Regions from separate parts of the Streptomyces sp. NPDC086989 genome, predicted to be linked through region 1. Evidence: riboswitches for the same ligand, from Rfam matches in the RefSeq annotation. Region 1 holds a riboswitch; the other holds the start of a gene.
What was found. A riboswitch is a leader RNA that binds a small molecule or an ion and turns the genes downstream of it on or off. The one in region 1 is predicted to bind S-adenosylmethionine.

Region 1 (4,267 bases):
ACCACATCCTGGACCGCCCGCGCAACGTCCCGACCCGTACGGCCTTCGGTGTCGCCTGGATCGCGGAGTACATCGTGCTGCTGATCGGCGGTGGAAACGACATGTTCGCGCAGTACTTCCACCTCTCGATCAACAACATCACCTGGTTCGTCCGGATCGGCTTCTTCGTCGTCCCGGTCCTCGCGTTCATCGCCACCAAGCGCATCTGCCTCGGCCTCCAGCGCCGGGACCACGACAAGGTGCTGCACGGTCGCGAGACCGGCATCATCAAGCGCCTGCCGCACGGTGAGTTCGTCGAGGTCCACGAGCCGCTCTCGCAGGGCAAGCTGCACACGCTCACCGCGCACGAGCAGTACAAGCCGGTCGAGATCGGCCCGACGGTCGACGAGAACGGCGTCGAGCGCAAGGTCGGCCGCATGGAGAAGCTCCGCGCGAAGCTCAGCAAGGGCTTCTACGCCGAGAACAACCAGATTCCGAAGCCCACGGTGGAGGAGTACAAGGAGATCCAGAGCGGCCACGGCCACCACTGATCCCACCTGAGGGGCTGATTCAGGTCAGTCCCGGTGTCGCCACGGCGAGAGCCCCGTCCAGTGTCTGGACGGGGCTCTTTGCCGTCCCCGGGGCTGGATAGGCTGATCTCCTTCCCATTCGAGTGGGCCCCGGGACCGGGTGGCCGACGGACAGCAGGAGCGGACCATGAACGTTGCGACCCCGGCAGGCGGCGACAGCGTGGCGGCCGGCAGCTGGCCGGGTCTCCTCGACGCCCTGCTGACCGGTCAGGACCTGCGCGCCGAGGAAACGGCCTGGGCCATGGACCGGATCATGCGCGGCGAGGCCACCGACGCCCAGATCGCCGGTTTCGCGGTGGCACTGCGGGCCAAGGGGGAGACCGTCGCGGAGATCAACGGCCTCGTCCGGTCCATGTACGGGCACGCCAACCTGATCGAGGTGCCGGGCCGGACGGTGGACATCGTCGGCACCGGCGGCGACGGGGCCAAAACGGTGAACATCTCGACGATGTCGTCGATCGTGGTGGCCGGTACGGGCGCCAAGGTGGTCAAGCACGGCAACCGCGCCGCGTCCTCCGCGAGCGGGTCCTCGGACGTGCTGGAGAAGCTCGGCGTCAACCTGGACCTCACCCCGGCGCGGGTGGTCGAGGTCGCGGAGCAGGCCGGCATCACCTTCTGCTTCGCGGTGAAGTTCCACCCGGCGCTGCGGCACGTGGCCGCGGCCCGCAAGGAGCTGGGCATCCGGACCACCTTCAACTTCCTCGGCCCGCTGACCAACCCGGCGCGGGTGCGGGCGCAGGCCACGGGCGTGGCGGACCCGCGGGTGGCGCCCATCGTGGCGGGCGTGCTGGCGGAGCGCGGCTCCTCGGCGCTGGTGTTCCGCGGCGACGACGGCCTGGACGAACTGACGACCACGGCCACCTCCCGGGTGTGGTGGGTCCGCGACGGCCGGGTGGACGAGCAGCCGTTCGACCCGCGTGACGTGGGCATCCCGCTGGTCGACGTCTCGGCGCTGCGCGGCGCGGACGCCTCGTACAACGCGGACGTCGCCCGCCGCCTGCTGGCCGGCGAGACCGGCCCGGTCCGCGACGCGGTCCTGCTGAACTCGGCGGCGGCCCTGGTGGCGCTGGACCCGGGCACGGGCTCCCTGGAGGACGAGATCCGCGCGGCGATCACCCGCGCGGCCGAGTCCATCGACTCGGGGGCGGCGAAGGCGGCCCTGGACCGCTGGGTGGCAGCCAGCAACGCATAGGCCCCCGGCTACGGCGCCCATGACCCCGGTCCAGCATGCGGACCGGGGCCTTGTGCGCCGGGGATCTTGTGGCAGGATGCTGACCAGGTCACGAGTGACAGCGTTTCGGCCCCGGCTTGCTGTCCGGCAACCCTCCTTCCGTGGCGGGGTGCCCCGGGTGATGACCAGGTCGTAGCCACAAAGGCCTACGGCAAGCGCGGATCCCTCGACACCAGGGGTCCTGGTCTCCCGAGGAGCTTTTCCGTGAGCAAGCGAATGCGATAGGGCGACTCCGCCCCTTCTTCACCCTCCGTGCGGCCCCGAGTCGTCCGCGCGTCGAGGCAACTCCCGTACCACTGGCACACGTGCATCCGCGTACCCGCGCGCCGTGCATCCGTGCACCCACGTACGGGCCCTCCGAAGCCATTCAGCCTGTCCTGCCGGGAGATACCGCCATGTCCACGTACCCGAACACCGTCGTCGCCACCACCGCCTCCGCCGTGCCCCCCACCGCCGGCCCCGCCTGTGCCCGGCCGCTGCCGGTCCTCGGCCGGGACGTGACCGTCCCCCTCGTCACCGGCGGCGAGGTCACGTACGCGGCCCTGGACTACGCGGCCAGCGCCCCCGCCCTCCAGCGGGTCTGGGACGACGTCGCCGCGTACGCCCCCTACTACGGCAGCGTCCACCGCGGGGCCGGGTACCTCTCCCAGCTCTCCACTGACCTCTTCGAGCAGAGCCGGGCCACCGTCGCCGAGTTCCTCGACTGCCGGCCCGCCGACCAGGTGGTCTTCACCCGCTCCACCACCGACTCGCTGAACCTGCTCGCCGCCGCACTCCCCGCGGACTGCGAGGTGTTCGTCTTCGAGACCGAGCACCACGCCTCGCTGCTGCCGTGGACGAACGCCCAGGTCACCTACCTCGACGCCCCGCGGACCCCGGACCAGGCCGTCGAAATCCTGGAGCGCGCGCTCGCCGACCGCGAGCCTTCCCCGGGCTCCCTGCCTCGCTCGGGCAGGGGAGGCCCCCAGGGCCCGGCCCTGGTCTGCGTCACCGGCGCGTCCAACGTCACCGGTGAACTGTGGCCGGTGAAGGAGCTCGCCGCGGCCGCGCACGCCCACGGCGCGCGGATCGTCCTGGACGCCGCCCAGCTGGCCCCGCACCACCCCGTCTCCGTACAGGAGCTGGACGTGGACTGGGTGGCCTTCTCCGGGCACAAGCTGTACGCGCCGTTCGGCTCGGGCGTGCTGGCCGGCCGCGCGGACTGGCTCCAGCAGGCGCAGCCGTACCTGGCCGGCGGCGGCGCCTCCCGCAAGGTCGCCCGTCGCGAGGACGGCGGCGTCGACGTCGAGTGGCACACGACGGCCGCCCGCCACGAGGCCGGCTCCCCGAACGTCATCGGCGTCTACTCCATCGCCTCGGCCTGCAGGGCCCTGACCGAGGCCGGCTTCGAGGACCTCGTCGCCCGCGAGCGGCACCTCATCGCGAAGGTCCGCGAAGGCCTGGCCGAGGTCCCCGCCGTGCGCGTGCTCTCCCTCTTCGGCGACGACGCCCCGCGCGTCGGCGTCATCTCCTTCGTCGTGGGCGGCTGGAACAGCTCGCACTTCGCTGCCGCGCTGTCGGCGGAGTACGGGATCGGCGTCCGCGACGGCCTGTTCTGCGCCCACCCGCTGGTCCGCACCCTGCTCGGCAGCGAGCCGCAGGCCCAGGGCGAGTGCGGAGCCCCGGAGGCCGGCCCGGGCGAGCTCGCCCAGACTTCGTCCGGGGGGACCCCCACCCTCAACGCCATCCGTGTCAGCTTCGGCGCCGGTACCCCCGACGAGCACGTGGAGCGGTTCGTGCGGGCCGTCAAGGAGCTCGTCGCGGACGGCGCCAAGTGGCAGTACCGCACCGAAGAGGGCCGCTGCGTCCCGGCGGTGTGACACGCTGCCGACCATGACGTGCGGGGCCCGGTACCGGCCGTCCGCGCGAGCGTGGGCAGGCCGCTGCCCGGTGGGGCCGGGGCGCGGCCCGGTGCGGCGCGACCGGAGTGGCCCTGGGCCGGAAGTGGCGGGTTTCGGAGCGGGGTGACGGGCGGGGGCGGGCGCCGGGGTCCGCGCATACGTCGCCCGCATCGGCGGTGGCCTCGCCGGATACCTGCGCGGCTGCGTCTTCCGGCCGGCCGACGGCCGGGTGGCGCCGCCCGGCGGGAGTCTTCCGGGACCGTGACCCGGCCCGGAGTGTCGGGCTACGCGCTACGCGTCCAGGCCGATGGCGAAGGCCGCTTCCAGGTCGTGCTGGGAGTAGGTGCGGAACGCCACGTGGGTGTCCGTCGCCTCCACGCCCGGGATCTTGCTGATGCGGCCCGGGATGATGTCCGCCAGGTTCTCGTGGCGGGCCACGCGGACCAGGGCGATCAGGTCGTACGTCCCGGTGACGGAGTAGACCTCGCTGACACTGTCCAGCGCGGCGATGGACTCGGCGATCTCGGGGATGCGGTCCACGCTGGTCTTGATGAGCACGATCGCGGTGATCACGGCTGGCTGTCTCC
Region 2 (4,267 bases), on a different contig from region 1:
CCCCGACGACAGCACCAGCGCGCACCCCGCCTCCGACACCACCGGGATCTCCTTCGCCACCAGGTTCATCCCGTCCCGCACCGGGTTGACCAGCGCCACGTCCGCCAGCCGGTACACGGCCAGCGAGCGCGCGAAATCGTCCTCGACGGACACCAGCACCGGCTGCCAGTCCGCCGTCCCGAACTCCGCGTTGATCTCCGCCGCCAGCTCCCGCACCGACTGCGTGTACGCCCGGTAGACCTCCAGGTCCTGCCGTGACGGGTACGCCGAGGCCAGGTGGACCACCCGCTCGCGCCACTCGGGGTGCGTGATGAGCAGTTCCCGGTAGGCCAGCAGCCCGCGCAGGACGTTCTTCGACAGCTCGGTGCGGTCCACGCGGACGATCGTCGCCCGGTCGCCGACCTCGGCCCGCAGGGCGGCCAGCTTGTCGTCCACCACCGGCCGGTGCGCGAGTGCGCGCAGATCGTCCGCGTCGACGCCCAGGGGGTACTGCCGCACCTCCGTGAAGCGCCGCGGACCGAGGCCGGACCCGTCGGCGGCGTAGGTGCGGTGCCACACCCCGCGCTCCGGGGAGCCGCTGGGCAGGTGCGGCTGCGCGATGCCGACCGCGTCGTCCCGGTCCGCCCCGGCGATGAACTCCGCCGACCAGCGCCAGCTGTGGAAGCCCAGCTGGTCCGCGCCGAGCATGCCCCACACGAGCTGCCCGCGCACGTCGTCCGGCAGCATGGCGAGGAAGTCACGCGAGGCCCACGGGGTGTGCGTGAAGTGCGCGATGCGCAGGTCGGGCCGCAGCTCGCGCAGCTGCCCCGGCACCAGTGCCAGGTGGTAGTCCTGCACCAGGACCGAGGCGCCCTCGGCGGCCTCCTCGGCCAGGGCCTCGGCGAAGGCCCGGTTGTAGGCGGTGTACGAGTCCCAGCGCCGCCGGAACCCCGCGTCGAAGACCGGCTCGCGCGGGACGTCGTAGAGGTGGTGGTGGGTGAACCACAGCACCGAGTTCGCGATGCCGTTGTACGCGTCGTCGTACGTGGTGGGATCGATGTCCAGCATCCGGACACCTGGCTCGGAGACGCCCCGGCCGACCGCCTCCCTGTCGGCGTCCGACAGCGCCGCGCAGATCCACAGCGCCTCCGGCTGCCGGGCGAGGGCGGCGGAGAGGCCGGAGACGAGACCGCCACCGCCGCGCCGGGCCGTGAGGGTGCCGTCGTCGGCGAGGACGTAGGAGAGCGGGCCGCGGTTCGCTGCAACGAGTACCTGGGAAGCCATGCCGCGAACCTAGCCCGGGGCCCACCCGCTCAAACGTCCGTTCCCTCACGCCACCCTGCGGCCGGAGTACTCCTTGACCTCGGCCATCGGCGGCCGCTCCTCCGTGTCCACGGGGTACGTCCGCGGCACGAACCCGTTCGGCCCGCGCTCGAACTGGGTCAGTTCCGGGCGCACCAGGTGCCCGCGCGAGAGGCGCAGCTGGGCCGTGCGGTAGATCGCCGCGGCCATGCGGCCCAGCGCCCGGCCGTCCTGATGGCGGTGCAGCCGTACGCCGACGTCCACCTGGGCCAGCGCGTCCAGCCCGACGGTGTGCAGCGCGTCGACCAGCAGGCCCAGCTCGACGCCGTACCCGACGGGGAAGGGCAGGCGCTCCAGCAGGGAGCGGCGCACGGCGTACTCGCCCCCCAGCGGCTGCACGAACCCGGCCAGCTGCGGCCAGTGCAGGTTGAGCAGCGGCCGGGCGACCAGCTCGGTCACCCGGCCCCCCTGGGCGGGGACCTTGCCGGGGGCGGGCCCGTCGGCGTCCGCGCCGAAGGGGCGGTCGTACATCGCCTTGACGAACTGCACGTCCGGCTCCGTCAGCAGCGGGCCGACGATCCCGGACACGAACGCCGACGAGAAGTCCCGCAGGTCGGCGTCCACGAAGCAGACGACGTCGCCGGTGGTCACCAGCAGCGAGCGCCACAGCACCTCGCCCTTGCCGGGCAGGGCCGGGATCCGCGGCAGGATCTCGTCGCGGTGCACCACCCGGGCCCCGGCCTTCGCGGCCACCTCCGCGGTCCGGTCGGTGGAGCCCGAGTCGATCACGACCAGCTCGTCGACGAGCGGCACCGCCGGCCCGTCGATCAGATCGCGCCGGATCACCTCGACGATGGCGCCGACCGTCTCCTCCTCGTCGAGCGCGGGCAGGACGACGCTGACCGTGGTGCCCGCCGCCCGCTTGGCGGAAAGCAGCTGGTCGAGCGGTCGGTCGGCCGCGGACCAGGAGCGGTCCGCAAACCAGCGCTCCACCTCTTCCAGCACGTTCGGCACTCCTCGGTCATCGTCGGCGCTCGGCATTTTCAGCCGAAAAGTGATCCATCTCGCGGTTCGGACGGCTGTCTCAACCACCCGGACCTTCAGTTACAGTCTTGAACAACGCGAAGGACCACCGCATGCCGGGGGTCCCCGCGGACAAACGCCCGGCCGCGCCATGGAGCGCGCGATCCGGTGCCATACCGCTCATCCAGAGGGGCAGAGGGACACGGCCCGTTGAAGCCCCGGCAACCCTCCAGTCGGTTCTCACGCCTGCTTGCGGCAGCGGGGTCCCCGGCTAGGGAAGGTGCCAATTCCGTCTCATGGCGAAGTGCGCCATGGGGAAGATGAGGAGAAAGGGCCTCGCCATCATGGCTGCACAGACTGTTGCCACCTCTGTCGACCTCGGACCTGCCACCGGCCTCTCGTGTCGGGAGTGCGGTACCCGTTTCGAACTCGGACCCATTTTCGCCTGCGTCGAGTGCTTCGGTCCGCTGGAAGTCGCCTACGACCTCCCCATCGGTACCGGGTCCCCCGAGGACGTCGAGGCGCTGCGCGCCGCGATCGAGGCCGGCCCCGACAACATCTGGCGCTACGCCCCGCTGCTGCCCGTCCCCGCGGACGTGGCCTCCAAGCCCAGCCTGAACCCCGGCTTCACCAAGCTCGTCGACGCGCAGAACCTGGCCAAGGAGCTCGGCGTCACCGGCAAGCTGTACGTCAAGGACGACTCCGGCAACCCGACGCACTCCTTCAAGGACCGCGTGGTCGCGATCGCCGTCGAGGCCGCCCGCGCCTTCGGCTTCACCACCCTCTCCTGCTCCTCCACCGGCAACCTGGCCGGCGCAGTCGGCGCCGCGGCCGCCCGGGCCGGATTCCGCTCCTGCGTGTTCATCCCGCACGACCTGGAGCAGGGCAAGGTCGTCATGGCCGGTGTGTACGGCGGCGACCTCGTCGGCATCGAGGGCAACTACGACGACGTCAACCGCTTCTGCTCCGAGCTCATCGGCGACCCGCTGGGCGAGGGCTGGGGCTTCGTCAACGTCAACCTGCGCCCCTACTACGGCGAGGGCTCCAAGACCCTGGCGTACGAGATCTGCGAGCAGCTCGGCTGGCAGCTGCCCGACCAGATCGTGATCCCGATCGCGTCCGGCTCGCAGCTGACGAAGATCGACAAGGGTCTGCAGGAGCTGATCAAGCTCGGTCTCGTCGAGGACAAGCCGTACAAGATCTTCGGCGCCCAGGCCGAGGGCTGCTCCCCGGTGTCCACCGCCTTCAAGGCCGGCCACGACGTGGTCCGCCCGCAGAAGCCGAACACCATCGCCAAGTCGCTGGCCATCGGCAACCCGGCCGACGGCCCGTACGTCCTGGACATCGCCCGCCGCACCGGCGGCTACGTCGAGGACGTCACCGACGAGCAGGTCGTCGAGGCCATCAAGACCCTGGCGCAGACCGAGGGCATCTTCGCCGAGACCGCGGGCGGCGTGACCGTCGGCGTGACCAGGAAGCTCATCGAGAACGGGCAGCTCGACCCGGCGCTGACCACGGTCGTCCTCAACACCGGTGACGGCCTCAAGACCCTGGAGGCGGTGGCCGCGGACAGCGGGCAGACCGCCACCATCCGCCCGAGCCTGGACGCGTTCCGCGCCGCCGGCCTGGCCTGACCATCCCCCTCGCCCTACCGGAAAGGCAGTAGCGCCATGAGCGTCAACGTCCGCATCCCCACCATCCTGCGCACCTACACCGGCGGCCGGGCCGAGGTCACGGCCGAGGGCGCGACCCTCTCCGAGGTCATCGCGTCCCTGGAGGCGAGCCACCCGGGCATCGCAGCGCGCGTCCTGGACGACCAGGGCAAGCTGCGCCGTTTCGTGAACGTCTACGTCAATGACGACGACGTGCGCTTCGAGGGCGGTCTGGACGCGGTGACGCCGGACGGCGCGGGTGTGTCGATCATTCCCGCCGTCGCCGGCGGCTGCTGACGCAAGAACCTGAA

Region 2: linked by a shared signal. The riboswitch ahead of thrC (threonine synthase) and the one ahead of ACIPK4_RS10610 (aminotransferase class V-fold PLP-dependent enzyme) in region 1 are both predicted to bind S-adenosylmethionine.

What each region holds. Positions count from the first base shown of each region.
Region 1 is NZ_JBIVAL010000004.1:204,697-208,963, forward strand. Features, by position in the region: gene ACIPK4_RS10600 (ubiquinol-cytochrome c reductase cytochrome b subunit) at 1-530, shown strand, start outside; gene trpD (anthranilate phosphoribosyltransferase) at 697-1,761, shown strand; SAM riboswitch class IV at 1,848-1,964, shown strand; gene ACIPK4_RS10610 (aminotransferase class V-fold PLP-dependent enzyme) at 2,196-3,659, shown strand; gene ACIPK4_RS10615 (Lrp/AsnC family transcriptional regulator) at 3,972-4,253, opposite strand; gene ACIPK4_RS10620 (rhomboid family intramembrane serine protease) at 4,250-4,267, opposite strand, start outside.
Region 2 is NZ_JBIVAL010000001.1:102,807-107,073, forward strand. Features, by position in the region: gene ACIPK4_RS00545 (trehalose-6-phosphate synthase) at 1-1,263, opposite strand, end outside; gene ACIPK4_RS00550 (glucosyl-3-phosphoglycerate synthase) at 1,309-2,286, opposite strand; SAM riboswitch class I at 2,482-2,631, shown strand; gene thrC (threonine synthase) at 2,649-3,938, shown strand; gene ACIPK4_RS00560 (MoaD/ThiS family protein) at 3,975-4,253, shown strand.